Regions from separate parts of the Parageobacillus sp. KH3-4 genome, predicted to be linked through region 2. Evidence: a T-box and tRNA genes for the amino acid it is inferred to sense, from the RefSeq annotation. Region 2 holds a T-box; the other holds one or more tRNA genes.
What was found. A T-box is a leader RNA that pairs with one kind of tRNA and senses whether it is charged. The one in region 2 lies ahead of tyrS (tyrosine--tRNA ligase), so its partner is inferred to be a tRNA-Tyr.
Positions count from the first base shown of each region.

Region 1: it encodes a tRNA-Tyr, which carries the amino acid that the T-box ahead of tyrS (tyrosine--tRNA ligase) is inferred to sense. The anticodon was not compared.

Region 1 covers NZ_AP025627.1:156,890-173,015, forward strand. The annotation lists rRNA gene MWM02_RS00885 (23S ribosomal RNA) at 1-2,791, shown strand, start outside; rRNA gene rrf (5S ribosomal RNA) at 2,926-3,042, shown strand; tRNA gene MWM02_RS00895 (tRNA-Asn) at 3,193-3,267, shown strand; tRNA gene MWM02_RS00900 (tRNA-Thr) at 3,269-3,341, shown strand; tRNA gene MWM02_RS00905 (tRNA-Glu) at 3,363-3,434, shown strand; tRNA gene MWM02_RS00910 (tRNA-Val) at 3,447-3,519, shown strand; tRNA gene MWM02_RS00915 (tRNA-Thr) at 3,799-3,871, shown strand; tRNA gene MWM02_RS00920 (tRNA-Tyr) at 3,881-3,962, shown strand; tRNA gene MWM02_RS00925 (tRNA-Gln) at 4,035-4,109, shown strand; tRNA gene MWM02_RS00930 (tRNA-Lys) at 4,326-4,398, shown strand; tRNA gene MWM02_RS00935 (tRNA-Gly) at 4,406-4,477, shown strand; tRNA gene MWM02_RS00940 (tRNA-Ala) at 4,495-4,567, shown strand; gene rocF (arginase) at 4,735-5,637, shown strand; gene sigW (RNA polymerase sigma factor SigW) at 5,796-6,359, shown strand; gene rsiW (anti-sigma-W factor RsiW) at 6,374-6,985, shown strand; gene cdaA (diadenylate cyclase CdaA) at 7,085-7,909, shown strand; gene MWM02_RS00965 (CdaR family protein) at 7,902-9,137, shown strand; gene glmM (phosphoglucosamine mutase) at 9,167-10,513, shown strand; gene glmS (glutamine--fructose-6-phosphate transaminase (isomerizing)) at 10,990-12,792, shown strand; partial or broken gene MWM02_RS19520 (IS3 family transposase) at 13,401-14,280, opposite strand; gene MWM02_RS00985 (transposase) at 14,277-14,594, opposite strand; gene MWM02_RS19345 (hypothetical protein) at 14,661-14,789, opposite strand.
Region 2 covers NZ_AP025627.1:722,864-738,989, forward strand. The annotation lists gene murC (UDP-N-acetylmuramate--L-alanine ligase) at 1-1,171, shown strand, start outside; gene MWM02_RS03720 (DUF948 domain-containing protein) at 1,415-1,834, shown strand; gene MWM02_RS03725 (YtxH domain-containing protein) at 1,850-2,233, shown strand; gene ytxJ (bacillithiol system redox-active protein YtxJ) at 2,239-2,574, shown strand; gene MWM02_RS03735 (bifunctional 3-deoxy-7-phosphoheptulonate synthase/chorismate mutase) at 3,109-4,191, shown strand; gene ccpA (catabolite control protein A) at 4,544-5,539, shown strand; gene MWM02_RS03745 (acetoin utilization protein AcuC) at 5,611-6,828, opposite strand; gene MWM02_RS03750 (acetoin utilization AcuB family protein) at 6,825-7,469, opposite strand; gene MWM02_RS03755 (GNAT family N-acetyltransferase) at 7,504-8,136, opposite strand; gene acsA (acetate--CoA ligase) at 8,302-10,017, shown strand; gene MWM02_RS03765 (transglycosylase domain-containing protein) at 10,108-12,351, opposite strand; T-box leader at 12,511-12,731, shown strand; gene tyrS (tyrosine--tRNA ligase) at 12,781-14,040, shown strand; gene rpsD (30S ribosomal protein S4) at 14,185-14,787, opposite strand; gene MWM02_RS03780 (sensor domain-containing diguanylate cyclase) at 15,127-16,126, shown strand, end outside.

The DNA of each region.
Region 1 (16,126 bases), 570 kb from region 2:
GCAGTATCCATACCTGAATCCATAGGGTATGGAGGGCACACCCGGGGAACTGAAACATCTCAGTACCCGGAGGAGAAGAAAGCAACCGCGATTCCCTGAGTAGCGGCGAGCGAAACGGGAACAGCCCAAACCAAGAGGCTTGCCTCTTGGGGTTGTAGGACCACTCAGATGGGAGTGACAAAGGAACGGGGTAGACGAAGCGGTCTGGAAAGGCCCGCCAGAGAAGGTGACAGCCCTGTAGTCGAAACTTCGTTCCCTCCCGAGTGGCTCCTGAGTACGACGGGACACGGGGAATCCCGTCGGAAGCAGGGAGGACCATCTCCCAAGGCTAAATACTCCCTAGTGACCGATAGTGAACCAGTACCGTGAGGGAAAGGTGAAAAGCACCCCGGAAGGGGAGTGAAAGAGAACCTGAAACCGTGTGCCTACAAGTAGTCAGAGCCCGTTGATGGGTGATGGCGTGCCTTTTGTAGAATGAACCGGCGAGTTACGATGACGTGCGAGGTTAAGTCGAAAAGACGGAGCCGCAGCGAAAGCGAGTCTGAATAGGGCGCATAGTACGTCGTCGTAGACCCGAAACCAGGTGATCTACCCATGCCCAGGGTGAAGGTAGGGTAACACCTACTGGAGGCCCGAACCCACGCACGTTGAAAAGTGCGGGGATGAGGTGTGGGTAGGGGTGAAATGCCAATCGAACCTGGAGATAGCTGGTTCTCCCCGAAATAGCTTTAGGGCTAGCCTCAAGGGAAGAGTCTTGGAGGTAGAGCACTGATTGAGCTAGGGGCCCTCATCGGGTTACCGAACTCAGTCAAACTCCGAATGCCAACGACTTATCCTTGGGAGTCAGACTACGAGTGATAAGATCCGTAGTCGAGAGGGAAACAGCCCAGACCACCAGCTAAGGTCCCTAAGTGTACGTTAAGTGGAAAAGGATGTGGAGTTGCCCAGACAACCAGGATGTTGGCTTAGAAGCAGCCATCATTTAAAGAGTGCGTAATAGCTCACTGGTCGAGTGACTCTGCGCCGAAAATGTACCGGGGCTAAACGTACCACCGAAGCTGTGGGATGACCGATGGTCATCGGTAGGGGAGCGTTCTAAGTGCGCCGAAGCGAGACCGGAAGGACTCGTGGAGCGCTTAGAAGTGAGAATGCCGGTGTGAGTAGCGAAAACAGAGGTGAGAATCCTCTGCACCGAAAGCCTAAGGGTTCCTGAGGAAGGTTCGTCCGCTCAGGGTTAGTCGGGACCTAAGCCGAGGCCGAAAGGCGTAGGTGATGGGCAACAGGTCGAGATTCCTGTACCACCTCCTCACCGTTTGAGCGATGGGGGGACGCAGGAAGGTAGGGCGAGCAGGCTGCTGGAATAGCCTGTCCAAGCGGTTAGGCCGCCAGATAGGCAAATCCGTCTGGCAATAAGGCGGAACCGTGATGGCGAAGGGACCTTTGGTCCCGAAGTCCCCGATCCTACACTGCCAAGAAAAGCCTCTAGCGAGGTGGGAGGTGCCCGTACCGCAAACCGACACAGGTAGGCGAGGAGAGAATCCTAAGGTGCGCGGGAGAACTCTCGTTAAGGAACTCGGCAAAATGACCCCGTAACTTCGGGAGAAGGGGTGCTCTCTTGGGTCTCAAGCCCGAGGGAGCCGCAGTGAAAAGGCCCAAGCGACTGTTTATCAAAAACACAGGTCTCTGCGAAGCCGAAAGGCGAAGTATAGGGGCTGACACCTGCCCGGTGCTGGAAGGTTAAGGGGAGCGCTTAAGCCGCAAGGCTGAAGGTGCGAACCGAAGCCCCAGTAAACGGCGGCCGTAACTATAACGGTCCTAAGGTAGCGAAATTCCTTGTCGGGTAAGTTCCGACCCGCACGAAAGGTGTAACGACTTGGGCACTGTCTCAACGAGAGACCCGGTGAAATCATACTACCTGTGAAGATGCAGGTTACCCGCGACAGGACGGAAAGACCCCGTGGAGCTTTACTGCAGCCTGATATGGAATTTTGGTATCGCTTGTACAGGATAGGTGGGAGCCTGGGAAGCCGGAGCGCCAGCTTCGGTGGAGGCGGCGGTGGGATACCACCCTGGCGGTATTGAAATTCTAACCCGCACCCCTTATCGGGGTGGGAGACAGTGTCAGGTGGGCAGTTTGACTGGGGCGGTCGCCTCCCAAAAGGTAACGGAGGCGCCCAAAGGTTCCCTCAGAATGGTTGGAAATCATTCGGAGAGTGCAAAGGCAGAAGGGAGCTTGACTGCGAGACGGACAGGTCGAGCAGGGACGAAAGTCGGGCTTAGTGATCCGGTGGTTCCGTATGGAAGGGCCATCGCTCAACGGATAAAAGCTACCCCGGGGATAACAGGCTGATCTCCCCCAAGAGTCCACATCGACGGGGAGGTTTGGCACCTCGATGTCGGCTCATCGCATCCTGGGGCTGTAGTCGGTCCCAAGGGTTGGGCTGTTCGCCCATTAAAGCGGTACGCGAGCTGGGTTCAGAACGTCGTGAGACAGTTCGGTCCCTATCCGTCGCGGGCGCAGGAAATTTGAGAGGAGCTGTCCTTAGTACGAGAGGACCGGGATGGACGCACCGCTGGTGTACCAGTTGTCCCGCCAGGGGCACCGCTGGGTAGCTATGTGCGGAAGGGATAAGCGCTGAAAGCATCTAAGCGTGAAGCCCCCCTCAAGATGAGATTTCCCATCGCGAAAAGCGAGTAAGATCCCTCGAAGATGACGAGGTCGATAGGTCCGAGGTGGAAGCGTGGCGACACGTGGAGCTGACGGATACTAATCGATCGAGGACTTAACCAAGCGGAACGGAAAAGCAAAGGAAGCCGCCCAGCGAAACGGTTTCTTCCAAATGGACGGTTATCTAGTTTTGAGGGAACGAATCTCTCTTGACAAAAGAGATGATTAAAATATAATAATACCTGTCAGAATACTTGCCTAGTGACAATAGCGGAGAGGAAACACCCGTTCCCATTCCGAACACGGAAGTTAAGCTCTCCAGCGCCGATGGTAGTTGGGGCCAGCGCCCCTGCGAGAGTAGGTCGTTGCTAGGCAAGTTAAATCTTCCGCAGTAGCTCAGTGGGGAGCAACGAGCCTAAGCTTCATCGAATAAGCTGCGAGTTGCCTCGACGCATTTGACCTCTTTGAATTAGCTAGAAGAGGAAGAGGCAACAAAAATAGAGTATAAACCAATAACTTGTTATTCCGCAGTAGCTCAGTGGTAGAGCAATCGGCTGTTAACCGATCGGTCGCAGGTTCGAATCCTGCCTGCGGAGCCATGCTTCCATAGCTCAGTTGGTAGAGCACTTCCATGGTAAGGAAGAGGTCACCGGTTCAAGTCCGGTTGGAAGCTTTTGTAATTCTCTTGTTTTTTGGCCCGTTGGTCAAGTGGTTAAGACACCGCCCTTTCACGGCGGTAACACGGGTTCGAATCCCGTACGGGTCACTTTCTTTTTGTGGAGGATTAGCTCAGCTGGGAGAGCACTTGCCTTACAAGCAAGGGGTCGGCGGTTCGATCCCGTCATCCTCCACTATATAATATTTTATTGGATTGTGAGCAGTTGTAAGTTGCCCCCGACACGCTAATACTAGCTAGAAGTGAAAGGTAGATGGAGAGTCAAAGTACGCTCCATTACCTTTCATGCCACCTTAGTTCAATAATTAAGGTTTGGTAATTTTTTATGTCAGCCTTAAGCTTGTTGGTAAAGGCAAGCATTACATCCATGGGTTCGTTCCCATTTATCTAACATCGTTGATCAGCTAGAAGAAGGAAAACAAAGGAACTTAGCGTATATGTCGATCTTTTTTATGCCGGCTTAGCTCAATTGGTAGAGCAACTGACTTGTAATCAGTAGGTTGCGGGTTCAAGTCCTGCAGCCGGCATCGCAATGTGGAGGGGTAGCGAAGTGGCCAAACGCGGCGGACTGTAAATCCGCTCCCTTTGGGTTCGGCGGTTCGAATCCGTCCCCCTCCATCTTCGTAGTTAAACAAGTATAAATTTTTATGTTATGTGTGATAATATTTTCGGTTGGTACTTCTGGATTGTTGGGCTATAGCCAAGCGGTAAGGCAACGGACTTTGACTCCGTGATGCGCTGGTTCGAATCCAGCTAGCCCAGCCATCACTCATTAGTTAGAATTGGCAGGAAGCAACGAGCCTAAGCTTCTATGGATCCGCTCCGAGTTGCCTCGACGCATTTAACATCTTTGAATAGCTAGTAGAGGAAGAGGCAACGGGCCGGAAAATTCCGATATGTTGTCCAACGCATTTAACATCTTTGAGTTTGCTGACAGGGGAAGAGGCATCGAAAATCATGAGTGTCTTCATTTAGCTATATGAGCCATTAGCTCAGTTGGTAGAGCATCTGACTTTTAATCAGAGGGTCGGAGGTTCGAATCCTCCATGGCTCATCGACATGCGGAAGTAGTTCAGTGGCAGAACACCACCTTGCCAAGGTGGGGGTCGCGGGTTCAAGTCCCGTCTTCCGCTTTTTTACAAATAAATATGGGGCCTTAGCTCAGCTGGGAGAGCGCCTGCTTTGCACGCAGGAGGTCATCGGTTCGATCCCGATAGGCTCCATTGACTAACATCCCATTTCGTTTCATTCCGAAATGGGATGTTTTTTGTTTGTGCTGATCTCAGATTTTTTGTCTGTCAAGAATAAATATTCAAAAAATTGTTAAGTTGAGTCAATATGATATTTTCGTCTACAATAGTGAAGTAGTACGATGGAAAGGGGAGGCAGCATGAAGAAGATATCGATTATTGGGGTGCCAATGGATTTAGGGCAGACACGCCGCGGTGTGGATATGGGACCGAGTGCCATGCGTTATGCGGGAATAATCGAAAGGCTAGAACGCCTTCATTATGAAATTGAAGATTTAGGCGATATTTCAATTGGAAAAGCGGAACGGTCTGATGATGAAGAGTTACGACTTAACTTACGTAATTTGAAAGCGATTGCAGAAATAAATGAAAAATTAGCCGAGATGGTGGACGATGTAGTCCAAAGAGGGCGCTTTCCTCTTGTATTAGGCGGCGACCATAGCATTGCCATTGGAACATTAGCAGGTGTCGCAAAGCATTATCAAAATTTGGGAGTTATTTGGTATGATGCCCATGGCGATTTAAATACGGCGGAAACTTCTCCGTCTGGGAACATTCATGGGATGTCGCTCGCTGTGAGTCTTGGCTTGGGGCATCCACATTTGACGAATATCGGTGGTTACAGCCCAAAAGTGAAACCGGAAAATATTGTTCTTATTGGTGTCCGCTCTCTTGATGAGGGGGAAAAGCGATTAATCCATGACAAGGGAATTAAGGTATATACAATGCATGAAGTAGATCGCCTCGGCATGACGACAGTGATGCAAGAAACGATTGCTTATTTGAAGGGACAGACGGACGGCGTGCATTTATCACTCGATTTAGATGGGATGGATCCGCACGATGCTCCGGGAGTGGGCACGCCGGTTATCGGGGGGCTTACTTATCGCGAAAGCCATTTGGCAATGGAAATGCTTGCAGAAGCGCAACTAATTACATCAGCGGAATTTGTAGAAGTCAATCCGATTTTAGATGAACGCAATAAGACTGCCTCCGTCGCGGTAGGATTGATAGGGTCCCTTTTTGGAGAAAAGTTAGTGTAGAGGCAGAAAACGGCAGATTTTATAGAATCTGCTGTTTTATTTTTGTTTAGTGAAAGATTAAGCAGATATGGTAAAATAATTGTACGTGCTTGCCTGAAACTTTTTTTATGCATGAACGTAATACACTGTAGCCGCAGTGTGCGGAGGTATCGTATTATATGGAGATATTCGTGAAAAAACGCATCAAAGCGATCAAAAAAGGGGATCAAAATGCCTATGCAGATATTGTAGACCTTTATAAAGACAAAATATACCGCTTATGTTACCGTATGCTCGGAAACCGTCACGAGGCGGAAGATACCGCCCAAGAGGCATTTATTCGCGCTTATGTTAATATTCATACGTATAATCCAAACATGAAGTTTTCTTCGTGGCTTTACCGAATTGCCACCAATTTAGCAATTGATAAAATCCGGAAGAAAAAACCCGACGCCTATTTAGACGAAGAGATAAGCGGCACGGACGGACTTACGATGTATTCGCAGCTTTCCTCTAATGAAGCTTCTCCGGAAGAAACATTAGAAAGCATGGAGCTACAGGAAACCGTACAGAAAGCGATTGAAAAACTTCCAGAAAAGTATCGCAGCGTTATTGTGTTAAAGTATATAGAAGATTTATCGTTACAGGAGATTAGCGAAATTTTGGATTTGCCGCTCGGCACCGTAAAAACAAGAATTCACCGTGGCAGAGAAGCGTTACGAAAGCATTTGGGCCATTTATGAGAGGAGGGAAGAACATGAAATGTCCACATAACATTATAAACCTTATGCACGATTACTTAGATGGTGATATTGAGCCGCATGATGCGAAAATATTAAGGGAGCATTTGCAGCAATGTTCGGCATGCGCTGACCATTTTAATGGATTAAAGAAAACAGTGGCGTTTATTCAGCATGCGTCCCACCTCATCCCTCCTTCTGACTTTACGGCGCGTGTGATGGCAAAGCTGCCGAAAGAGAAGAAGATAATTCGTATGAGAAGGTGGCTGCAAAACCATCCGTTCATTACCGCCGCGTCTTTATTTGTTATTTTGACGATCGGAAGCCTATTTACCACATGGAATGAACAAAAACAGTTTTCTGTTTCGACACGTGAAAATGTCATCATTCGTGGCCATACGGTTATTGTTCCGAAAGGAGAAGTTGTCCAAGGAGACATCGTCGTTCGCAACGGTTCTATAAAGATCGAAGGGAAAGTCGAGGGCAATGTTACCGTCATTCATGGTGAAAAATATTTAGCTTCCGCGGGGCAAGTAACAGGAGAATTGGAAGAAATTAACCAAGTATTTGAATGGATTTGGTATAATATTAAGGAGCGAGTAAAGGATGCTGTGGAAGCGTTCGAATAGAGGGCCATCTTTTTCGATGGCTTTTTTGTATGATATGTTATAATAAAAGAGCTGTTTAAATACAATATGTTGGAATTAGATAATAAAGGAAGTGTGAAAATGCCTTTCGGAGAGCTCCCGATTTTAAGCTATTTAGGCAAGATCGTTGATATTCTAGTTGTTTGGTATGTCATATATAAATTCATTATGATGATTCGCGGGACGAAGGCGGTCCAGCTTTTAAAAGGAATTATTCTTATTATGCTCGTGCATCTCGTTAGTAACTTTCTCGGCCTTAGCACATTGCAATGGTTAATGGATCGGGCAATCACATGGGGGTTTCTCGCGCTTATTATTATCTTCCAGCCGGAATTACGGCGCGCGCTTGAGCAGTTAGGGCGGGGAAGGCTGTTTTCGCGAAGCAGCGCAAATGATGACGAAGAACAAACGAAAATGGTTGAGGCGATTATTAAAGCGACAGAATATATGGCAAAACGGCGGATTGGCGCGTTAATTTCCATTGAACGGGAAACGGGAATGGGAGATTATATTGAAACAGGCATTATTTTGAATGCCCGTGTTTCTTCTGAACTATTAATTAATATTTTTATCCCTAACACTCCGTTGCACGACGGGGCCGTCATCATTCAGAAAAACCATGTTGCAGCGGCTGCCTGCTATTTGCCGCTTTCCGAAAGCCCATTTATTTCAAAAGAGCTCGGGACTCGGCATCGTGCTGCGTTAGGGATCAGCGAAGTGACAGATAGTATAACGGTCGTTGTATCAGAAGAGACCGGCGCGGTATCGATCACCAAAAACGGGGAGCTGCACCGAGATTTGACTCCGGAACAGTTTCGGGAGTTGCTTACAAAGGAGCTAGTGCCAGCCACAAAGGCGACTTCCTCATCCCGTTGGCAATGGAGGGGGAAGAAACATGATGGATAGGTTAATGAATAACCATTGGTTTATTAAAATATTTTCTTTGCTGTTAGCGATTATGCTTTATATGTCAGCGAATATTGAAAAAGAAACAAAATCGGGAGTGATTACCCGCAATACGGTGGGGCAGGAGGATACAGAAACGCTGACGAATGTTCCTGTCGTCGTTTATTATGATGAGGAAAATTTAATTGTCTCTGGTATTCCGAAATATGTGAATATCACTTTGCAAGGGCCTGCAAGCATCGTAAAGCCGACTGCTTTGCAGCGCGACTTTGAAGTGTATATTGATTTAACAGACTTACCGTTAGGAACGTATACCGTTCCAATAAAATATAAAGACATCTCTGATAAACTAAAGGTTCAAATTCACCCTTCAACAGCAAGAGTAACAATTCAGGAGAAAGTTTCTAAAAATTTCTCTGTTGGGGTTGATTTGATCAATAAAAATAAAGTGCCGGAAGGCTATATGATTGAACAGCCGCTTGTCAAACCGAACTCTGTCACCATCACTGGTGCCAAACAGTTGATTGATAGCATATCATCCGTAAGAGCGAGAATTGATTTAGGTGGAGCAACAGATACTGTAACACAAGAATCAAGGGTAACCGTTTACGACAGTCGCGGGAACGTGCTAAATTTAGATGTGCAGCCTTCCGTAGTGGAAGTAACTGTTCCGATTAAAAGCCCAAGCAAAACGGTTCCGCTGAAAATTAATCGGACAGGATCGCTGCGAAAAGGATTAAGCATTGTCAAAATAGAAACGATCCCAAATCAAGTGACGATTTTTGGTGAAAAAGAAAAAATCGATTCCATTGAATTTATTGACGGCATTACGATTAATTTGGACGAAATTACAAAAGATACAACGTTGGAAATGGATGTTCCATTGCCCGAAGGAGTAAAAAGCGTTGATCCTTCAAAAATAAAAGTAGTGGTTGACGTGCAAGAAGAAAAAACGAAAATATTAAAGGAAGTGCCAATTCATGTAGTAGGATTAGGAGATCAATATACAGTTGATTTTATCGATCCACAAAAAGGAGCGATGGATGTTCAACTATATGGAGCGCCAGACGTATTAGACAATATTCAAACGAACGATGTTAAGTTGTATGTCGATGTCAGTGATTTAGGCGTTGGTGAGCATGAAGTAAAAGCGGAATTAAATGGTCCGCAAAATATCAAATGGGAATTGCCGAAAAAAAACGTAAAAATTAAAATTAATGAACGATAATTTCATTTACGTAAGGAGAGATTGACATAATGGGTAAATATTTTGGTACTGATGGCGTTCGCGGAGTTGCGAATCGCGAGTTGACACCGGAACTAGCATTTAAAATTGGCCGCTGCGGAGGCTATGTATTAACAAAAAGCGAAGAACGGCCAAAAGTATTGATTGGCCGCGATACACGCATTTCTGGACATATGCTTGAAGGAGCGCTTGTCGCCGGATTACTTTCGATCGGGGCGGAAGTAATGCGCCTTGGTGTTATTTCCACCCCAGGCGTTGCTTATTTGACAAAAGCGTTAGGAGCGCAAGCGGGAATTATGATTTCCGCATCACATAACCCTGTTCAAGACAATGGAATTAAGTTTTTTGGCCCGGACGGTTTTAAGCTTTCCGATGAACAAGAACAAGAAATTGAAGCGCTGATTGATAGCCCGGAAGATATGTTGCCAAGACCGATCGGAAAAGCGTTAGGACAAGTGAACGATTATTTTGAAGGTGGTCAAAAGTATTTGCAGTATTTAAAACAGACCATTGACGAAGATTTTTCCGGAATGAAGATTGCGCTCGATTGTGCGCATGGGGCCACCTCGTCCCTTGCCACCCATTTATTCGCTGATTTGGAAGCGGATGTTGTGACAATGGGGGCATCGCCGAATGGCATTAACATTAATGAAGGGGTTGGCTCGACCCATCCGGAAGCGTTAGCGTCGTTTGTAAAAGAAAAAGGCGCGGACGTCGGGCTCGCCTTTGACGGCGACGGGGATCGCTTGATTGCGGTGGATGAATACGGAAATATTGTGGATGGCGACCAAATTATGTACATTTGCGCGAAATATTTAAAAGAAATTGGCCGTCTTAAACAGCAAACGGTCGTTTCCACTGTGATGAGCAATCTCGGATTTTACAAAGCACTTGAAGCGCAAGGAATTCAAAGTGTGCAAACGGCTGTCGGCGATCGTTACGTCGTAGAGGAAATGAGGAAAAATGGATATAACTTAGGTGGAGAACAATCGGGACATATTATTTTCCTTGATTACAATACGACGGGAGATGGGCTGCTGACAGCGCTGCAGCTTGTAAATATTATGAAAATCAAAGAAAAACCACTTTCTGAGCTCGCGAGTGAAGTGAAGAAATATCCGCAACAGCTCATGAATGTAAAAGTTGCCGATAAACATAAAGTGATGGAAAACGAAAAAGTGAAAGCCGTAATTCAAGAAGTGGAAAAAGAAATGAGCGAAAACGGCCGTGTTCTTGTCCGGCCGTCCGGAACGGAACCGCTTGTGCGCGTGATGGTAGAGGCGCCGACGGAAGAATCATGCCGGAACTATGTTGAACGGATTGCCTCTGTCATTCGCGAGGAAATGGGAATCGAATAGAATCAAATTAAGAATGAAAGCTCATCACCAGCCTATGCATAAATGGAACATTCTATTCTGTTTATGCATAGGTTATTTTATGAAATAATATGGCAGTTGACGTTTTAAGAAACGTACTGTAATATTATTTTGTTATTATTTTAAAAAAGAAAGGTGGGTAGAGGGTTTTATTCTGTCATTTATTTGCAAAGCGCCTGGACTAAGCGTGGACGGAAGAACGCTTAGTTGACGAGGAGGAGGTTTATCGAGGTTTCGGCGGATGCCTCCCGGTTGTTGCGATTACAGCCGCAAGTCCTTTCTTAAAACAAAGGGGTGACCCTTTGGACAAAGGGAAGGACATAATCGCAAAAGCACGGAAACGGGGGAGTCTGTCTGCGCAAAAGGACTAGACCCCTGGCGTCGTTCCTTGAAAAAAGAATATAGTGAAGGATCTTTTGTGCGGCAGCCTCCCCAAATCATAAGGGAGGAAAACGGTTATGTGCGGAATTGTCGGTTACATCGGTCAACATGACGTCAAGGAAATTTTATTGCGCGGATTAGAAAAATTGGAGTATCGCGGGTATGACTCCGCAGGCATCGCGATGTTGAACGAAGAAGGAATTCATCTTTTTAAAGAAAAAGGACGGATTGCCGATTTGCGGGCTGTCGTTGATCCGAAAGTCAGCGCCACTCTTGGAATCGGCCATACGCGCTGGGCGACACACGGTGCTCCGAGCCGCATCAATGCGCACCCGCACCAAAGCGCTTCTGGCCGCTTTACGCTCGTGCATAACGGGGTTATTGAGAACTATGCGATTTTGCAACAGGAGTATTTACAAGATGTGGCGCTGAAAAGCGACACGGATACGGAAATTGTCGTGCAGCTTGTTGAAAAGTTTGTGAATGACGGCCTTTCTGTTGAAGAAGCGTTCCGCAAAACGTTAACCTTGCTGAAAGGTTCTTATGCGATCGCGATGATTGATGCGGAAAATCAAGAAGTTATTTATGTCGCAAAAAATAAAAGCCCGTTGCTTGTCGGAATTGGCAATGGCTTCAATGTTGTGGCGAGCGACGCGATGGCGATGCTGCAAGTGACAAACCAATTTGTCGAATTGATGGATAAAGAAATGGTCATAGTGACGAGAGAAAGCATTACGATTAAAAATTTGAACGGCGATATCATTGAACGCGCTCCATATACCGCGGAGTTAGACGCGAGTGACATCGAAAAAGGGACATATCCGCATTACATGTTGAAAGAAATCGATGAGCAGCCGTTTGTCATGCGCCGCATCATTCAAAAATATCAAGATGAAAACGGCCAGCTTACGATTGCACCAGAAGTGGTCGCGGAAGTGGTCAATGCGGATCGTTTATATATTATCGCTTGTGGTACAAGTTATCATGCGGGATTAGTCGGAAAACAGCTGATCGAGAAATGGGCGAAAATCCCTGTCGAAGTGCATGTTGCCAGCGAGTTTTCGTACAATATGCCGCTGTTGTCTGAAAAACCGCTATTCATTTACATTTCTCAAAGCGGGGAAACGGCGGACAGCCGTGCGGTGCTTGTTCAAACGAAGAAACTCGGCCATAAAGCGATTACGATTACAAACGTACCGGGCTCTACTCTTTCCCGTGAGGCAGATTATACGCTATTGTTACATGCCGGCCCGGAAATCGCCGTCGCATCGACGAAAGCATATACAGCGCAAATCGCCGTGCTTGCGATTTTAGCGACAGCTGCGGCGAAAGCGAAAGGCATTGCGCTGGACTTCGACTTGAAAAAAGAGCTTGGCATTATCGCCAATGTGATGGAAATGTTGTGCGACGCGAAAGAAGAAATGGAAAAAATCGCCCGCGAATATTTATCAACGACGCGCAACTGCTTCTTCATCGGCCGCGCCGTTGACTATTATGTATGTCTTGAAGGTGCGTTGAAATTAAAAGAGATTTCTTACATTCAAGCGGAAGGATTCGCTGGCGGAGAATTGAAGCATGGAACGATCGCTCTGATCGAAGACGGCACTCCAGTCGTTGCCTTGTCGACGCAAGAGCACGTCAACTTAAGCATCCGTGGCAATGTCAAAGAAGTTGTCGCCCGCGGCGCCAATCCATGCATTATTTCGATGAGAGGCTTGGAAACAGACGAAGACCGCTACGTCATCCCGGCGGTTCATCCGATGCTTACACCGCTCGTTTCCGTCGTGCCGTTGCAGCTCATCGCCTACTACGCGGCACTGCATCGCGGCTGCGATGTCGACAAACCGCGCAACTTGGCGAAGAGCGTAACGGTCGAATAAAAGATGAAAACATGTGTCCCGTTTTTGTCGAGTTACAAAAAAGTTGTATACTGAACAAAAAAGTCGTATACTCGACAAAAAAGTTGTATACTCGCTTTTGATTAATTAAATATTTTAGGGCGACGATTTGAGCAAAGTTATGCCTCTAACGTTTTAGCGTTAGAGGCTATATTTTTTAGGAGAAAGGTCTAAATCGAATAAAGAAAAGTTTTTTAATTCTCTGTTAAGATGAGTATGTAGATGATTTATTAGAAAGAATGGCGTTTATACGAGAAGCTATTAGGAGCATAAGGGAAATTTGGAGAAACGTATACAGGTTAAATATGGTTAAGATTTTTGCTACTAAATAAATGTTGCTTACCAGCTAAAAAGAAAGTTAAAGAATATTCTATTGTCCCCCCAAAATATAAAAAGGAAGCTATGCAACTTATTTTGAACTTACCCCTGTCAAGTAGACAGTGTTTAAAAAGACCCTCTCATCAGCTTCATCCATCATAGTTGATTGGGCTTTGTCAGTGTCAAGGAAATCACTTGACACTGACAGCCCATCAACTAATTGGCAGACAAGCTGATGGAGGAGCTACTCTAGTCATCCGTGATTCCTTGTGTTATGCACATACCTTCTTTCTGTATTGTACAGGGCTAAGGTATGTAAGTTTCCTTTGAATGCGCCTATCATTATAAAACTCCATATATTTATGAACAGCTGCTTCCAGGTCATCCACGGAGTGAAATTCCTTAAGATATATACATTCTGTTTTTAGATGGCTAAAAAAGCTTTCTATACAAGCATTGTCTAAACAGTCTGCTTTTCTGGACATACTTGGAATCATACCATGTTGTTTGAGAGTTGCGTGGTATTCATGGGATGTGTACTGGAACCCTTGGTCACTGTGTAAAATGGTTCCATTCACATCTCGTTTTTTTATTGCTTCGTCTAAGGTATCAAGAACCAGTGGAACATCATTTCTTTTACTGATTCGGTATGAAATCACTTCCGTTAAAGAGATCATAGATAACGGATAAGTATAGACGCTGGTTGTCCCAAAGGAGATAGGTAATATCTGTCACCCATTTCTCATTCGGTTTACTCGCTGTAAATTGTCTATTTAATACGTTCGGTACCTTCATTCTTTCTGAACCTTTTCGGTAGGCCTGCTTTTTTCTGCGAATTTTCGCCTGAAGATTCATTAGCTTCATTAAGCGATAAATACATTTGTGATTGATTCTCCACCCGTATTCCCGCAAAATGTATGCCTTTACTCTTGGATAACCATAGGTTCCATTGGATACTTCATAGGCTTCCACGATCAAATTCATGATGCCTTGATTTCTTAAATCCCTCACTGTTGTTACATTTTTTCGTTTCAGCCACTTATAATAACCGCTTCTGGAAACACAAGCTATCTTGCATAACAAAGAAATAGGATAGGAACTACTAAGATCATGAATGATGGAATAGAAGACGGTTTTGTCTCTGGTTTTCACCTCCTTTTCAAGGCAATAAGCTTTTTTAAGAATTCATTTTCTGCTTTGAGTTTTCGATTTTCTTCTTCTACTGTTAATGGCTTCTTTCTTGGGCGGCCCCGTTTAGAGGAAATGGTTTTTCCTCTACGTTCTTTTAGTCCTTCTTCTCCATACTGTTGATAGTTCTTTACCCAAATGCGTACCCTTTTAGGATCTTTGATCCCCATTCTCTTGGCTACTTTTCGATACCCTAATTGTTCATTCAAATACATCGTCACTGCACGTAATTTAAATTCAAAACTATAGCTTGTGTATTTTGCATCTGATTTATCCAAAAAAATCCCTCCTGCATAGCAGTGTGTCCTTTTTCTACACTGTCTACACAAGAGGGATAATATCAGTTAGACAGTATAGCCTTTTTTTGCGCTGTCTACTATAAGGGGATAATACCAAAAGGAAGCAAAAAATTCCTTTAAACGGTCAACCTCTTCTTTTTTTAAAAGCTCCTTAATCCTTTGTTGTTGATTCAAGACCCATATATCCTCTTTTTTCATTGTTAGTGGCAATTAAGAATTGTAGTGTTTGGCAATTAAGGATATGCATAATTTATTGCATATTCACCGCTTTACATGGAGTGGCGGGTATGATAGGCTTATATGCCTTGCAAAGTCCTGTGGCTTGCCCCCTTTGCCAGAAAGCATGCCCGCAGAGGCTCCATGTCAAGCGACAACAGGTATGAAATTTTATACAGATCATTGAATATTCTTATTTGCCATTTCATGCATTTTTTAATTGCCAAAAACATTTTTCGTACATAGTAGCATTATCTTTATGCTTCAATATTTCACCTCGTTTAACAACTTCCTACTAGGTCGAATAAGGAAAAACAATAAAATCAATATTCACGTTAACAGAGCCTAATTAAATAAAATGTAAATAAAATGTAATAATGGACAAGAAATATTCTTATGTTAAAATGTAGGTAGGAAGGGTATCTCTGGATAAGGAAATTATCTTGAGACAAAGGGACAATCCTCTCGTCAAGACGAATCCAATGCACGTCAAGCGCTCAAAAAGACTAGACGACAATTTTCCGACCATGCACGATGCGAAAGATGTACTCGTCATTGTCCAACTCATGAAAGATAGCCGATTTAGCTATCCATGCATTTTTAAAGGGATGGAGGTGGAGCTTCGTGTAAGGCAACGTTTCGATCCAGACTCGCGAAAGAGTAGGAGCGGTTCCGAATCAGTTGATTCGCTGGTTCGATCGGTATTATCAGGAGTTATGGTAAAAATTTCTTTATTTTAGAAAAATAGCGCTTGCTACGTTGAAATATACACCGTACCCGTCTGATTTTAACAGGAAAGAGATCGAGAAGGCCCTTGTACTTGCCGGCAAAGCGAGGGATTATAATCATCACAAAAGTCGGAAACAAGAAAAGTAGAAGAAGGAGATTTCGCCCCCTCTCCTTTTCCGTGTCATGATGCCGATATCCGTCACAACGAAGTGGTTCGACAGTTGCAAAACCATTACACGACAAATAACTTATTTCGGAGAAACAATCGATTGTTGAGCTATGTAGGAATTTACTAAAGGTACTGCATGTGTTAAGTACAAAGCACCAAGCGTTTAATGCAAATTGAATAATCAAGGACGTTTTCGGTCTCAAACAGGCAGCTTGAGGCCTATAAGACAGCCGATTTCCTAGACAACAAAAATGACACGGAGAAGCTGGCACAATGTCATTTTATTTGATATTGAGTCCCCAAAGGAGCTTCGCCAGCCTTTATGACTAGACCGAACGAAGGAATGTCGTCACACAGATGCCAAAAGACTTGGGGGCATTATAAGTTGTACAGAGAT
Region 2 (16,126 bases):
GCGAGGGATTCCCATTTTGCCCTTTAACAAAGAAAATATTAAACCGGGTTATACGGTGATCGCTGGCAACGCTTTTCCTGATACACACGAGGAAATACAAGCTGCTTATGAATTAGGGGTTCCTGTGATCCGGTACCATCGCTTTTTAGGGGAATTTTTACAAAAATTTACAAGCATTGCGGTGGCAGGATCGCACGGAAAAACGTCGACGACTGGCTTGCTTGCCCATGTGATGCAAGGGGCGCATTCCACATCGTATTTAATTGGTGACGGAACAGGAAAAGGAATAGAAGGAAGCAAATATTTCGTATTTGAGGCATGTGAATATCGCCGCCATTTCTTATCCTATTTCCCAGATTATGCAATCATGACAAACATTGATTTTGACCATCCTGATTATTTTGCTAATATCGACGATGTGTTTTCTGCGTTTCAAGAAATGGCGTTGCAAGTGAAAAAAGGGATTATCGCTTGCGGAGACGATGAATATTTACAAAAAATCAAAGCGAAAGTGCCAGTGCTGTTTTACGGATTTGGCGATGATAATGATTTCCAAGCGCGTAACGTGGTGAAAACAACAGAAGGAACATCGTTTGACGTGTTTGTTCGCAATACGTTTTTCGCTTCATTTGAAATTCCGCGCTTTGGCGACCATAACGTATTAAATGCGCTTGCCGTTATCGCGCTTTGTCATTATGAAGAAGTCGATGTCCACATTATTCAAGAACGGTTAAAAACGTTCCAAGGTGTGAAACGCCGTTTTAGTGAAAAAATGCTTGGCAATCAAATTTTGATTGATGACTATGCCCATCATCCGCGGGAAATTATTGCAACGATTGATGCGGCGAGACAGAAATATCCGGGACGCGAAATTGTTGCGATTTTTCAGCCGCATACGTATACGCGAACGCAAGCGTTTTTGCGAGAATTTGCCGAAAGCTTGCAGCAAGCTGACCAAGTGTATTTATGTGATATATTTGGCTCTGCTCGCGAGCATCACGGCAAATTATCGATTCAAGATTTACAAGCGCAAATTCCGAATTCCCGGCTTATTCAAGAAGATGATACATCCGTGTTAAAGCGGCATGAAAACGCGGTATTAATTTTTATGGGCGCAGGAGATATCCAAAAGTTTCAAGAAGCGTATGAGCGGACGGTTCGTTCGGTATAGCAAAGAAAAGAAAAAACGAGCTAGGCATCGATTCGCCTGCTCGTTTTTTCTCAACATTGCCGGATTTAGCGGTTTGCACTAATAGTTAGCGAAATGGCATACGCGCGTATGATTAAAATGGTGAGAACGGCTCCATCGCGTTCCTAACAATTGTATGGATTTCTCTGCGGGTATCCTTGCAGGAATTTGTCGAATAGACGTCGAACGTTTGAAAAAGAGGAATACTAGCAAGGAGGAAACCAAGTGAAAATTATCTTATACGCCAGCATCGCATTAATTGCCGTTTCTTTTTTCATATTGGTCGTCTATATTGCAAGAACGCTAGCGGCATTGCAGGAAACGATTCGCCGTGTGACGGCGGCCATCGACCATATGGATAAAGAAGTGCAAAGCATTGCCGCTGAAACGACGCAGCTGTTGAAAAAAACGAACGCGCTTGCCGACGGTGTGCAAAAAAAAGTGGAAGGATTGAATTCGCTCGTCCACGCTGTAAGCGATGTCAGTTCTACCGTCCAATCGTTTAACCGTTCGCTGCAGCAAATTTCTGCGTCTGTGACAAAGCAAGTAGAGACACATCAAGAAAAAGTTGTAAAAGTAATGCAATGGGGAAATGCTTTGATGGAAATATGGGAAAAATGGAAGGAAAGAAGACAAAAAAGATGAAGGAGGTTATGTTGGATGGCAAAAAATAATGGTGGCTTTTTGCTAGGGGCGATTGTCGGTGGGGTTGCTGGCGCAGTGGCAGCACTGCTGTTGACGAGCGAGAAAGGCAAACGATGGATTGCGGAAATGAATGAGACAGGAAAATTGGAGCCGGTGAAAACAACGGCGACGGAATGGTTAGAAATAGCTAAAGAAAAAACGAAAGAAGTAACGAAATTTATTCCAATTGGAAAAGCGGATCAACAGCGCTTTTCTTCTGAGTCGGAAACGCCGTCCATTTCAACTTCAATGTCGCCGGGTGAGGCGAATAAAGAAAATATCGAAAAACTGCTGAAAGAAGCAGAAGAAGCGTTCGATGATGCGGAGCAAAAACTGCAAAGACAAAATGAAACGGAGTGATCAAAGTGGGAAAGCAGAAACTGGAGACAGTTGAACAGTTTCAAAAAGCGTTAAAAGAGGGGGAGCGGTTTTTATTCATCAAACACAGTCTTACATGCCCAATTAGCCAAGCGGCGTTTCAAGAATATGAAAAGTTTGTAGCCGACTATCCGGAAGTGGATACATATTATTTGTTTGTGCAAGAAGCGCGTCCACTTTCGAATTATATTGCCGAAACGTTTGGCGTGAAACATGAATCGCCGCAGGCCCTTTTGTTTGAAAATGGGGCTGTCACATGGCACGCGTCGCATTGGAATATTACGTATGATGCCTTGAAAAAGCATATCGTTCAAGCACCGTAAGAACGAGCTTTTCGTGTGGCGGATGCTCCGACCAATGAAACGGAGAGAGCGATGATGCTAGGAATATGGTGAATAGCGGCTGGCGTCAGCGCGTTGCTGCTTTTATTTCCCGAACTATTTGAGCATTGGAAAGAATGGAAGCAGCATAAACTGTTGCTTGAAGCGGCAAATATTCTTACTGGTCCGGCAACAGGGATTATACGGCGTTTGCATGCCTTGCGCTTTTAGCCATTATTGCTTTGCATGCGCGTGCATGGATAAGCCGATGGCCAAAAAAAGCATGAACCGTCAGAAGGTTCATGCTTTTTTATTGCTCCTTTTTGTTATTCGTTTATTTCGGCGCTTTTTCCCGCAAAATACTTTATCACTTAAAAGCGTTTAATAAATAAAGCAATTTTTGGTGACAATCTTCTTTATTTCTATTATAATAATGACTAATTAAAAAATAAGTAGCCACAAGTCCGTGACTCGAGTCATTTGGATGAGCTGGGAAATGCCTTTGAATCAAACTGTATGAAAGAAAGGATGAGGAGCATGAGCAACGAGAGATTAGATGAGCTACGAGCAAAGGTGGATGAAATTAACTTACAAATTTTGAAATTAATCAATGAACGAGGACGACTTGTTCAAGAAATTGGAAAGATCAAGGAAGCGCAAGGAACGCACCGTTACGATCCTGTACGTGAGCGAAAAATGCTCGATTTAATTTCCGAGTATAACGACGGGCCGTTTGAAACGTCGACATTGCAACATATCTTTAAAGAAATTTTTAAAGCTGGCCTTGAACTGCAAGAAGATGATCACCGTAAAGCATTGCTTGTATCACGCAAAAAACATCCGGAAAATACGATTGTCGATGTAAAAGGAGAAAAAATTGGTGACGGCAACCAATATTTTGTAATGGGTCCGTGCGCGGTTGAAAGCTATGAACAAGTCGCGGCGGTTGCGGCAGCTGTCAAAAAACAGGGGTTAAAGCTTCTTCGCGGCGGTGCGTACAAGCCGAGAACATCGCCATACGATTTCCAAGGATTAGGAGTTGAAGGGTTAAAAATTTTAAAACGAATTGCCGATGAGTTTGATTTGGCGGTGATTAGCGAAATTGTCACCCCTGCGGATATTGAAATAGCGCTAGACTATATTGATGTGATTCAAATTGGCGCGCGCAACATGCAAAACTTTGAGCTTTTGAAAGCGGCGGGCCAAGTGAACAAGCCGATTTTGTTAAAGCGCGGGCTAGCAGCAACGATCGAAGAATTTATTAACGCGGCAGAATACATTATGTCGCAAGGAAACGGTCAAATTATTCTTTGTGAACGCGGCATTCGCACGTATGAGCGCGCGACAAGAAATACGCTCGATATTTCTGCGGTGCCAATTTTAAAGAAAGAAACGCACTTGCCTGTGCTTGTTGACGTCACTCACTCAACAGGACGACGCGATTTATTGATTCCTTGCGCGAAAGCAGCGTTGGCGATCGGAGCGGATGGAGTAATGGCGGAAGTGCATCCGGATCCAGCGGTTGCGTTGTCAGATTCGGCGCAGCAAATGGATATTGCTCAATTCAATGAATTTATGGAAGAGATAAGATCGTTCCAGCGGCAAATGGTAAAAGCGTAACGGAATAAACGCTCCCCCTTTTGGCGATTCGCTGAAGGGGGGATTTTCTGTTTGCTGTCGTTCGCGTGATGTTTTTTTCGATCGCTTCGCACAAGCAACGGCTGAAATCTTTATTTTTCTGCATCGCTATGTGACATATGATGGGAATGGTTATCATTGTGTCAAGGATGGGTATAATATACATAGAAAGCCGCCGGTATTAGTGAATTGTTTGTGAAAACATTTGCAAAATAGTTGCTAACTCGTTGCGATTCAGCCATAATGTATCGTATGATATTTCTACATAAACGATTATTTGCTGTTATGAAAATAACAATCGATGTTTATTTATAAAAAAAGAGGAGTGAAATCAATGAACGTAACCATTTACGACGTGGCGCGAGAGGCGAACGTGTCGATGGCCACTGTCTCTCGTGTTGTGAACGGAAATCCAAATGTGAAGCCATCAACAAGAAAAAAAGTGCTGGAAGCGATTGAGCGTCTAGGTTACCGGCCAAATGCGGTTGCACGGGGACTTGCCAGCAAAAAAACAACGACCGTCGGGGTCATTATTCCTGATATTTCTAACATCTTTTTTGCGGAACTGGCGCGTGGAATTGAAGATATTGCTACGATGTACAAATACAATATCATTTTAAGCAACTCTGACCAAAATAAAGAAAAAGAATTGCATTTGCTCAATACGATGCTTGCTAAACAAGTGGACGGCATTTTGTTTATGGGTGGGAACATTACCGAAGAGCATGTAAGCGAGTTTCAAAAATCACCTGTGCCAATCGTATTGGCTGCAACGATTGAACCGAATAACGCCATTCCATCGGTGAACATCGATTACGAACAAGCAGCGTTTGAGGCGGTTGCTTATCTTTTGGAAAAAGGAAATAAACGGGTCGCGTACGTGACCGGACCGACGAATGACCCAATCAACCAAAAGAAACTGGCAGGATATCGCCGCGCTTTGGAAACGCACGGATTAACGTATGAGGAAGAGCTTGTTATCGAAGGAGACAATTCATACGATTCCGGTATTGAGGCATATGAAAAAATAGCAGAGTTAGCTGAAAAGCCAACCGCTGTTTTTGCCGGAACGGACGAGATGGCGCTTGGCGTTATCCACAGCGCGCAAGACCATGGCGTTCGCATTCCTGATCAATTAGAAGTAATCGGCTTTGACAACACACGGCTTGCAACGATGGTCCGCCCTCGTTTGACAACCGTGATGCAGCCGATGTATGATATCGGTGCGGTTGCGATGCGCTTATTGACCAAGTATATGAATAAAGAAAACGTCGAAAACCATATTGTTGTTTTACCGCATCGCATTGAATATCGCGAATCAACGAAATAACGAACGGAAAAGGGCTAACCGTTTCGGTAAGCCCCTTTTCGTTTTTCATCCAATTCGTAGGATAGCGCCTCCTATTTTTTTGAGCATTGATTATTTTTTAGAGGATGGTTGGATTGGTATCCATTTGTTTGTTGCCGTTGGCTGCGAATCAAATATAATGCTTTTTCGGTGGTTTGCGCATTTTTTTCGGTAATTTCCGCTTTGCGAGGAATCGGCGGATATAGCGATTCCGGATCGTCCCATTCCCGCGGCAGCGGAACTGGGGAAAGCGTTTGCCATTTTTTTAGCCATGATTCTGGCAAATCGCCGGAAATGTTCGATTGTTCTGTCATTTCTAACCAAATAAACGCCCATGCTCGCGGAACGACACGCCAAATATCGTAACCCCCACCACCAACCGCAATCCAGCGCCCGTCGCAATATTCGTGAGCGATTTGATGGGCAAGCTTTGGAATTTCCCGATATGCTTTCATTGTTAGGGACAAATGAGTAAGCGGATCGTAATAATGAGCGTCCGCTCCGTTTTGCGTCAAAATCACATCAGGGCGGAAAAAGTCGGCAATTTCCCGAAATGCTTGTGTGTAAGCATCAAGCCAAGATTCATCTTCCGTAAACGCATCGACAGGAATGTTAAAGGAATAGCCGTATCCCGCTCCGTGTCCGCGTTCGTTAATGTTTCCTGTTCCTGGGAATAGGTAGCGGCCTGTTTCGTGAATGGAAAAGGTGCATACGTTTGGATCATCATAAAATGCCCATTGGACGCCGTCTCCGTGATGGGCATCCGTGTCAACATAAAGAACGCGAAGCCCGTATTTTTCTTGAATGTATTTAATGGCGACAGCGCTGTCATTGTAAACGCAAAAACCGGATGCTTTGCCGCGAAAACCGTGGTGAAGCCCGCCGCCCAAACTTAATGCATGTTTTGCTTTTCCGGATAATACGTAATCAACGGCGGTTAATGTGCTTCCTACCAACAATGCGCTTGCTTCATGCATATTTGGAAAAATTGGCGTATCTTCCGTCCCTAGTCCGTAGTTTAAGGCTGTATGCTCAGGCAGCTGTCCTTTTCCGGCCGCTTTGACTGCTTCAATATATGTTAGATCATGAATCAAGGAGAGTTCTTCATCTGTTGCGATTCTAGGTTTGATGATTTGCTCATCTTCCAATGCGTTCATCGCGCGCAATAAATCGTACGTCAGCTTGACACGAAGCTGGTTAAACGGGTGCGCGTCATGAAATTTATATTGAAGGAAATCTTCGCTGTAAATAAATACGCAATCTTTTTTCATGACGAAACCCCCGGCAAATTTGGCCATAACACGATATAGCCAGCATTTTTTAAATCGTTGATGATTCCGATCGGATTCATTGTTTGCACGCGAAACACAAGAATTTGGTAGTTTTCGTCTTTATCCGGATATAAAAGAACGCTGGAAATATTCGTATTTCTTTTGGCGATAATAGCGGCTGCTTTGCTAAGCATCCCGCTTTCATTTGGAACTTTTATTTCGATTTGCGTTCCTGGCTGATGCGCACCAGTCAGCTGGATGAGCGTATATAATAAATCCGTCTCCGTCACGATGCCGACAAGTTTGCGATCTTTTACAATAGGCAAACAGCTAATTTTATGTTCATAAAACAGTGTCGCCACTTCCTCAACGAAATCAAGCGGATGCCCAACGATTACATCTGTCTTCATAATCGTGCTGATCGGTTTTTGAAAATCTGCGAGGTGTTCATAAATTTGAAAGATAGAAGGGCTTACATCACGGATGTCGCGATCTGTCACAATGCCGACGACGCAATTTTCGCCATCAACAATCGGAATATGGCGAATGCGGCGTTGTCGCACTAACTGGATCGCTTCTGCAATCGTGTTTGTCGGTTGCAGCGTAATGACGGGTGTTTTCATGATTTGCTCGACGAGCATTTCTTTTCACCTCTTTATTGTCCAGAAGGATGTTTTAATACATGTGCCGATTCATGAAGCGAAGGCGGTCAAATTTTTGGATGGATTCTTGATCGACCCGTTTACCGATGCGGACCATTAAGCAGTTAGCTGGATGAGAACAAATTTCGGGGTCATCTGTTGCATACCAAACGAGCCCGCCAGCGTTCATCATTTTTTCCATTACTTTTCTGTATTCCCATACGTTTAATCCTGTTCCTTTTAAATCCCAATGCCAGTAATATTCTGTTGTAATAATAATGTAATCTTCCATAGCATCATCCATCATTGATACGATCAGCAAATTTTTTCCCACACCATAGCCGCGAAACTCCGGAATGACTTCAATCGCGCCTAATTCAATTAAATTTTCCATGTTTCCTTCCGACCATCGTTCAAGCGGATCAGGATAAAGAAACGTGACATAACCGACGATCGTCTGATGATGGCGGGCGATGATGATTCTTCCTTCCGGCAGTTTGGCAATTTCAATTAACGCTTGATGCTGTTGCGGTGGCTGGCGGAATGATGTCAAATCGTGGTGGAATTCGTAGCTTGCTAGTTTTTCCGCGGATACCGGGCCTTCAATAATCAGCGTTCCCTTCGGGGTCTTTAATTCTTTCGCGTTATATGTTTTTTTATGTTCCATTAGGTCACCACCTGGGGAATTTCTTCTTCTGTTCTCATTATACATGAAAAAATATAATAAAGAGATTTGAAAAAAATTTAATAGTTAAATTTTTAAAAAATTGAGAATTTATAAGATATATACTATAATAGAATTGTAAACACTTACATAAGGGGGATTCGGAGAATGAAGACAGAAGTGCTACCGGTCGTACAAGGGAACTATAACTTAAAAAATTATGAAGAAGCATATAAAAATTTTGATTGGAAGGAAGTAGAAAGGGAATTTTCCTGGTTTGAAACAGGCCGGGTCAATATGGCATATGAAGCGATCGACCGCCATGCGGAAACGTTCCGAAAAAATAAAGTGGCGCTTTATTACCGCGATGCGTCGAGAAATGAGAAGTATACGTTTAAAGAAATGAAAGAAATGTCCAACAAAGTTGCAAACGTATTAAAACAGGTGGCAGAGATCGAAAAAGGGGACCGCGTATTTGTTTTTATGCCACGCTCGCCGGAATTGTATTTTGCGGTATTAGGAATCATTAAAACGGGAGCGATTGCCGGACCGCTGTTTGAAGCGTTTATGGAAGGAGCGGTGCGCGACCGTCTTGAGGATAGCGGAGCGAAGGCGATCGTAACGACGCCGGAACTTTTGCCGCGGGTGCCAGTAAACGATCTGCCTGCGCTGAAGTATGTTTTTCTTGTCGGGGACAACGTCGTCGAAGAAGGTCCGTATATTGACTTAAAGAAACGAATGAACGAAGCAAGCAAGCATTTCGACATTGAATGGGTTGATCGCCAAGACGGGCTTATTTTGCACTATACATCCGGTTCCACAGGAAAGCCAAAAGGGGTTTTACATGTTCATAACGCGATGATTCAACACTATCAAACGGCAAAATGGGTGCTTGATTTAAAAGAAGATGATATTTATTGGTGCACAGCTGATCCGGGTTGGGTGACGGGAACGTCATATGGCATTTTCGGCCCGTGGCTGTGCGGGGCTTCCAACGTCATCGTCGGAGGGCGTTTTAGCCCAGATGCGTGGTACCAAACGATTCAAGATTTTGGCGTGACTGTCTGGTATAGCGCCCCAACGGCGTTTCGCATGCTGATGGGCGCCGGCGACGAAATTGTGAAAAAATACGATTTAAGCTCGCTCCGTCATATTCTTAGCGTGGGAGAACCATTGAATCCAGAAGTTATTCGCTGGGGGATGAAAGTGTTCCAGCGCCGCATTCACGACACATGGTGGATGACGGAAACAGGAGCTCATCTCATTTGTAACTATCCTTGTATGGAAATCAAACCTGGTTCGATGGGAAAACCGATTCCTGGCGTAAAAGCGGCCATCATTGATGATCAAGGAAACGAGCTGCCGCCATACCGGATGGGGAACTTGGCGATCAAAAAAGGCTGGCCGTCGATGATGAAAATGATTTGGAACAATCCGCAAAAATATGAATCGTATTTCATCGGCGATTGGTACGTTTCCGGCGATTCCGCTTATATGGACGAAGACGGATATTTCTGGTTCCAAGGCCGCGTCGATGACGTTATTAATACGTCTGGAGAACGCGTCGGCCCGTTTGAAGTCGAAAGCAAGCTAGTCGAACACCCGGCGGTTGCTGAAGCAGGTGTCATCGGCAAACCGGATCCGGTGCGCGGGGAAATTATTAAAGCGTTTATTTCGCTTCGGGAAGGATATGAACCGTCAGAGGAATTGAAAGAAGACATCCGCCAGTTTGTCAAAAAAGGATTAGCGGCACACGCAGCGCCGCGGGAAATTGAATTCCGTGACAAACTTCCGAAAACGCGAAGCGGAAAAATCATGCGCCGCGTTCTAAAAGCGTGGGAACTCAATTTGCCGGCAGGGGATTTGTCGACAATGGAAGACTAGTCAAGAAAAAAGCTGATCGGTTCTCGATCAGCTTTTTTCTTAACGGTTTTTTGGAAAGCCGTCCCGTTTTTTCTTTTGCTGCTTTCGTTTTTATTGCTGCTTTGGAGCAAATTTTGCATTATACAGATCATAAATGGATCCAGCTTTTTGGCATACATTAGATGGAGCGCTCTCTGAGGCAGTACAATATGCGCGTCGGACGATGCCTCCTGGCATGTTGAACCGCGTTTTTGGAGCGATTAACTGCGGCTTTACGTCATAAGCTGCGTTCATTAGTTGCGCCCATAATAGCTGGGTTCGTTTGCTATAGGATAACCCTTTATATTTTTGCTGCAACGGTGCTGGGATATCATATCCCATCCAAACGCCAAATGTAACGTTCGGATTGGTCGCAACAAACCAAGAGTCTTTATTATCTTGCCCCGTTCCCGTTTTTCCGGCCCAATCTGCCTGAAATTTTAAATAAGCTGGAATAGAGGACGCTGTGCCATGCCGGATAACATCTCTCATCATATCAATCATTAAATACGATGTTTGTGGGGAAAAGACGGAAACAGGCTTATTTTTATGTTCATAAATGACTTGACCATCTTTCGATACGATTTTTTCAATTAAATACGCATCGATAAATGTTCCATAATTGGCGAACGTTGCATAGGCGTTTACATTTTCTTCGACGGTGACCCCTTTCGTTGTTCCGCCAATTGCCAAGGCAGCGTGTTTTTCTTCCTCTTTTGCGACGCTGGTGATCCCCATCTTTTCCAAATATGTGACTGGATGTTTATTCATGATTTGGACGTATGTGCGCACGGCCGGAATGTTGTATGAATATTGCAAGGCGTGGCGGGCAGAAACGAAACCGTGTGTTTTTCCGTCCGCATTTTTTGGAGTGTAATAGCCTTTATCTCCCTTAATTCGTAATTCTACATCTGGGATGATGGAACCGGGCTGAATAACGCCCATTTCCATGGCTGGCGCATATACTAATAGCGGTTTCATTGTAGAGCCGTTAGACCGATATGCTTGTGTCGCGTGATTGAGCTGCTGCCGCTCGTAGTTTCTTCCTCCAACAAAGCTGATGATTCTCCCTGTTTTGTTTTCAATGAGAATTGCGCCGACCTCGACAGGTTCCCGCTTCGCGACTGTTTTGCCCGTCTGTTTATCTTTTACGTATCGAATGACGTCATTGCCGTAGTATTGATAATTGGTGGCAACTTTTTGCATGCGGTCGTAAATATTTTTATCGATCGTTGTATAAATGTTATAGCCGTTCTGCCGTAGCTGTTTTTCCGCTATTGCTAAATAACGTTTGTAAAGAGACGGGGTTTGCAGCAACTGCTGTTGTTGATATCCGTCTTTTTCGGCTAAAACTTCGGCTAACGCTTTCGTCGCGCGTTTTTCGATTTCCATCGTTAGCCACGGATATTTTTTGAACGGCGATGGCTTTGGCGGCGCAAAATGTTTGGCGACATCATATTGCAGCGCCTCATGATATTGTTTTTCGGAAATATAGCCTGCCTGTTTCATGCGCTTTAATACCGTGTTCATGCGTTGCAGCGCTGGGGACAAGTCTTTTTTCACGTTTCCATCGCTTGTAAATGGCGTGTAAACGAAAGGGCTTTGCGGAAGGCCGGCTAAAAATGCCGCTTGGGCTAGGTTTAAATCTTTCGCGTTCACTCCGAAGACGCCTTGGGCTGCAGCTTGGATGCCGGCAATGTTGCGTCCAGATGAGTTTCTGCCGAACGGAACGACGTTTAAATATGCTTCTAAAATTTCCTTTTTACTAAAAAATTTTTCGAGGCGAAGCGCGAGTAAAATTTCTTTCGCTTTCCGCTCAAATGATACTTCGTTAGTTAATATTTGGTTTTTCACAAGCTGCTGTGTCAGCGTGCTGCCACCTGTCTGCGTTGCGGAGTTGGTAATTTCTTGAAACAAGGCCCGGATAATTGCTTTTGGAACGACACCGTGATGTTCGTAAAAGTATTCGTCTTCAGTTGCAATAATCGCTTGTATGACATAAGGGGATATATCTTCTAATTTTACTTCTTCCCGCTCTAGATCCGTACGAAAATTTCCAAGATAAACGTTGTTGGCAAAGTAAATATGGGTCGTTTCCTCATAGCGATAAACATCTTTTTTCATTTCCTGATACGAAGGAAGTGGCATATCTTTCACTAAAGAAGCAAAATATCCGGCGCCAAGGCCAATAGCAAAACAAACGGCGCACAGGGAGAAAATGAGAAACAGGAGGAAAAGATTCCAGCATACTTCATATGTAATGAGAAAATAACGCCATGCTTTCTTTAGGGAAAATGTTTGTTTTATATGCTCCATGAGCATTCCCCCTATACAGTAACAACAAATGAATATAAACACAGTATATCATATTTGTTGAGGAAGATTGCGTCTTAAATGTGAGAAAAAATTCTGTCTTATTCGGTTTGACAAATTGATGTGAGTATGATAAAACCATGTATATCAAAAACGACATATATAAATGCGATGACAGGAACGAGTAGTGTTTATCTCCCTGTTTTCAGAGAGCTAGTGGTCGGTGTGAACTAGCACATAGATAAACACGAATTACCTCCTCGAGCAGCTTTTGCGAACGGATGTCCAAGTAGCAAAAGACGGCATTTGCCGTTATCGAAATGAAGCGAGAAAGCGCTATGCTTTCTAAGTAGGGTGGTACCGCGATGTCAATCGTCCCTTCGGTTTAAGGGGCGTTTTTTTATGGAAAAAATAAAATGAGGAGTGGATCAAATGGACTTGCTGCAAGAGTTAGAATGGCGCGGATTAATTAACCAAGTCACAGATAGGGAGGGGCTTCAGAAATTACTAAATGAGGAAAAAGTAACGCTATATTCCGGGTTTGACCCAACGGCGGACAGCTTGCACATCGGGCATTTATTGCCGATTTTAACGCTGCGTCGCTTTCAACTGGCTGGCCATCGCCCGATTGCGCTTGTCGGTGGTGCGACCGGGTTAATCGGAGACCCAAGCGGAAAAAAAAGCGAGCGCACATTAAATCCAAAAGAAACGGTGCAGCAGTGGAGCGAACGCATTAAAGAACAATTGTCGAGATTTTTAGATTTTGATGCGAAAGACAACCCAGCGAAAATCGCCAACAACTATGACTGGATTGGATCTTTAGATGTTATTTCATTTTTGCGCGACGTTGGCAAACATTTCGGAATAAACTACATGCTTGCGAAAGAATCGGTGCAATCGCGCATCGAGACAGGCATTTCGTTTACGGAATTTAGCTATATGATTTTACAATCATTGGACTTCTTAAAGTTGTACCAAACCGAACAATGTCGTTTGCAAGTTGGCGGTAGCGACCAATGGGGAAATATCACAGCCGGATTAGAGTTAATTCGAAAAACGGAAGGAGATGCAAAAGCGTTCGGATTAACCGTTCCGCTTGTGACAAAAGCGGATGGAACAAAATTCGGGAAAACAGAGAGCGGAGCCGTTTGGCTTGATAAAGAAAAAACGTCTCCATATGAGTTTTATCAATTTTGGATTAACACAGACGACCGCGATGTCATTAAATATTTAAAATACTTTACGTTCTTATCAAAAGAAGAAATTGAGGAGTTGGAAAAACAATTGCAGAAAGCTCCGGAACAGCGGGCGGCGCAAAAAGCATTAGCGGAAGAAATGACAAAACTCGTTCATGGAGAAGATGCATTGAAGCAGGCTGTTCGCATTTCGGAGGCGCTTTTTAGCGGAAGCGTGTCACAATTGACCGGCGAAGAAATTGAACAAGGTTTTAAAGACGTTCCTTCTTTTGAATATGAAGGGGAGGAAGTTCCGCTAGTGGAACTCCTTGTCATGGCAAAGATCGTGCCATCGAAGCGGCAGGCGCGGGAGGATATTGCAAACGGAGCGATTTACATCAACGGAGAGCGCGTGCAAGACATCAATGCGACCATCACCAAAGCAAATCGCATCGAAGGGCGCTTTACCATCATTCGCCGCGGAAAGAAAAAGTATTATTTAATTCGCTATAAATAAAAAACCCGGGAAGACCGGGTTTTTTGTTTGGAGAAGAAGAGGAAATTTGATCGCGAAACAGAATAAAAATAGTGACGAAAATTCAGCGCCTAGGCCGTGCTATAAAAAAATCCCTCCAGAACCATATCTGAAGGGATGTGCGCGTTAACGAGAGTAGAACTCAACGATTAACGACTCATTGATTTCGGCAGGCAACTCGGAACGTTCAGGTAAACGAGTATACGTTCCTTCTAGTTTATCCGCATCCAATGTTAAATAATCTGGCACGAAGTTGTTTAATTCCAATGCTTCTTTAATAACTTGAAGGTTGCGTGATTTTTCGCGAACCGAAATCGTTTGGCCAGGTTTGACACGGTAAGACGGAATATTGACGCGGTTTCCGTCCACTAAAATATGGCCATGTGTTACAAGCTGGCGAGCTTGACGGCGAGTGCGCGCAAAGCCTAAACGATATACAAGGTTATCTAAACGGGATTCTAAAAGAATCATGAAGTTTTCCCCGTGTTTACCAGGCATTTTGCCGGCTTCCTCAAACGTTTTGCGGAATTGGCGCTCGTTTACGCCGTACATATGACGAAGTTTTTGTTTTTCTTGCAATTGCAGACCATATTCCGAAAGTTTTCTGCGCTGACCTGGACCGTGCTGACCCGGCGGATAAGGGCGCTTTTGCAGCTCTTTGCCTGTACCGCTTAAGGAAATCCCTAGGCGGCGAGAAATTTTCCACATTGGACCTGTATAACGAGCCATTTACTGCTCCTCCTTTTGCTTTTATTCGGGTAAAATAAAAGCAGACGTGCGTCAACAATTATGGCCATTTTGTTTTCATGTATCCTCGCTCTAGCAGCTAAGAGTTACACGATACACCTCATCAATATTCATATGAGGAACAAAATGAACCATAAAGGTGAGCACTAAGGCTGCTATATTTTACACAAAGGGTATTATATGACTTTTATAGGGCAAAGTCAATATTTTATTTTCCTTGTTTCCAAATAATATGATATAATACAAGATGTAATTTTTTGAAAAGTTTCGCATATACTCCATTCAACTTGAATGAGAACATCAGTTTAGGTGAAAAGGGCTATGAAATTGGAAGAGGAAAAATTATACAGGGCCTTTAAACAAAAGTTTTTTCATTGGTTTTTAAAATATGATGATTATGAAAATTTTTCGAATGTGATAGCGGAGTTGCTTCGATTACTTAAAGAAGAACTGATGTTGAAACAAGTCACTTTTTTTGTTTTTGATCCTTTGAATGAGGTGTTTTATCCAGAAGCAACGACGAATGAAGGAGAAAATGAATCACCCCTCCGTCACCCTGTTCCGCCTGGCGATATAGCTACAATGATGGACGACGAGCAACAAACGATACGAATTGATCAAGATGACAGGCACGCAACCGCCCGAATTTTCCTTCACTTTTCCGAAGAATCGTTCGGAATATTACAGCTTGTGTATGACGATCGTCATTTGTTCAGTGAGCAGCTGTTAAAGAATATCAAACATGATTTTTCAGAGCTTTTTCGGAAAATCAAAATGATTTCACAAGGGCTTAGTGACGAAAAACGCTATGAGCAGCTTCATCGGTTTGCCGCGAAAATTCACTCATCGATGAAAATTGATGACGTGTTGGAAGAAATTATTAACACTCTAAAGCAAGTATACCCGTCATTCACGTACTATTTGTTTTTATCGCACGATAATCAATATCACGAATATTTACCAATTAAAACGCTCGTTTTTGATGAAAGCGAAGAAAATATGGCAGCGATGCAAGCTTTTTTGACGGGAAGAATTCAATTGGAAGACTCGATTTCGCAGCGCCGTTCCATTTTATATGCGCCGATTAAAGGAGCGCAGGGAGTTTACGGCGTGATTGAGATTATAGCTCCCCACATTATGGAGTTTCCTAAGAAAGAAGTAAACTTTATCTCTTTGCTGGCTAATACGGCAGGAAGCGCGTTAGAAAACGCGAAGTTGTATGAGCAGTCTCGTCGGTTCGTTGCGGATTTGCAGCTGATTACTGAAACGATGCATCAATTGAATGCCAATTTGCGTCTTCAAGACGCGATCGAATTTATGG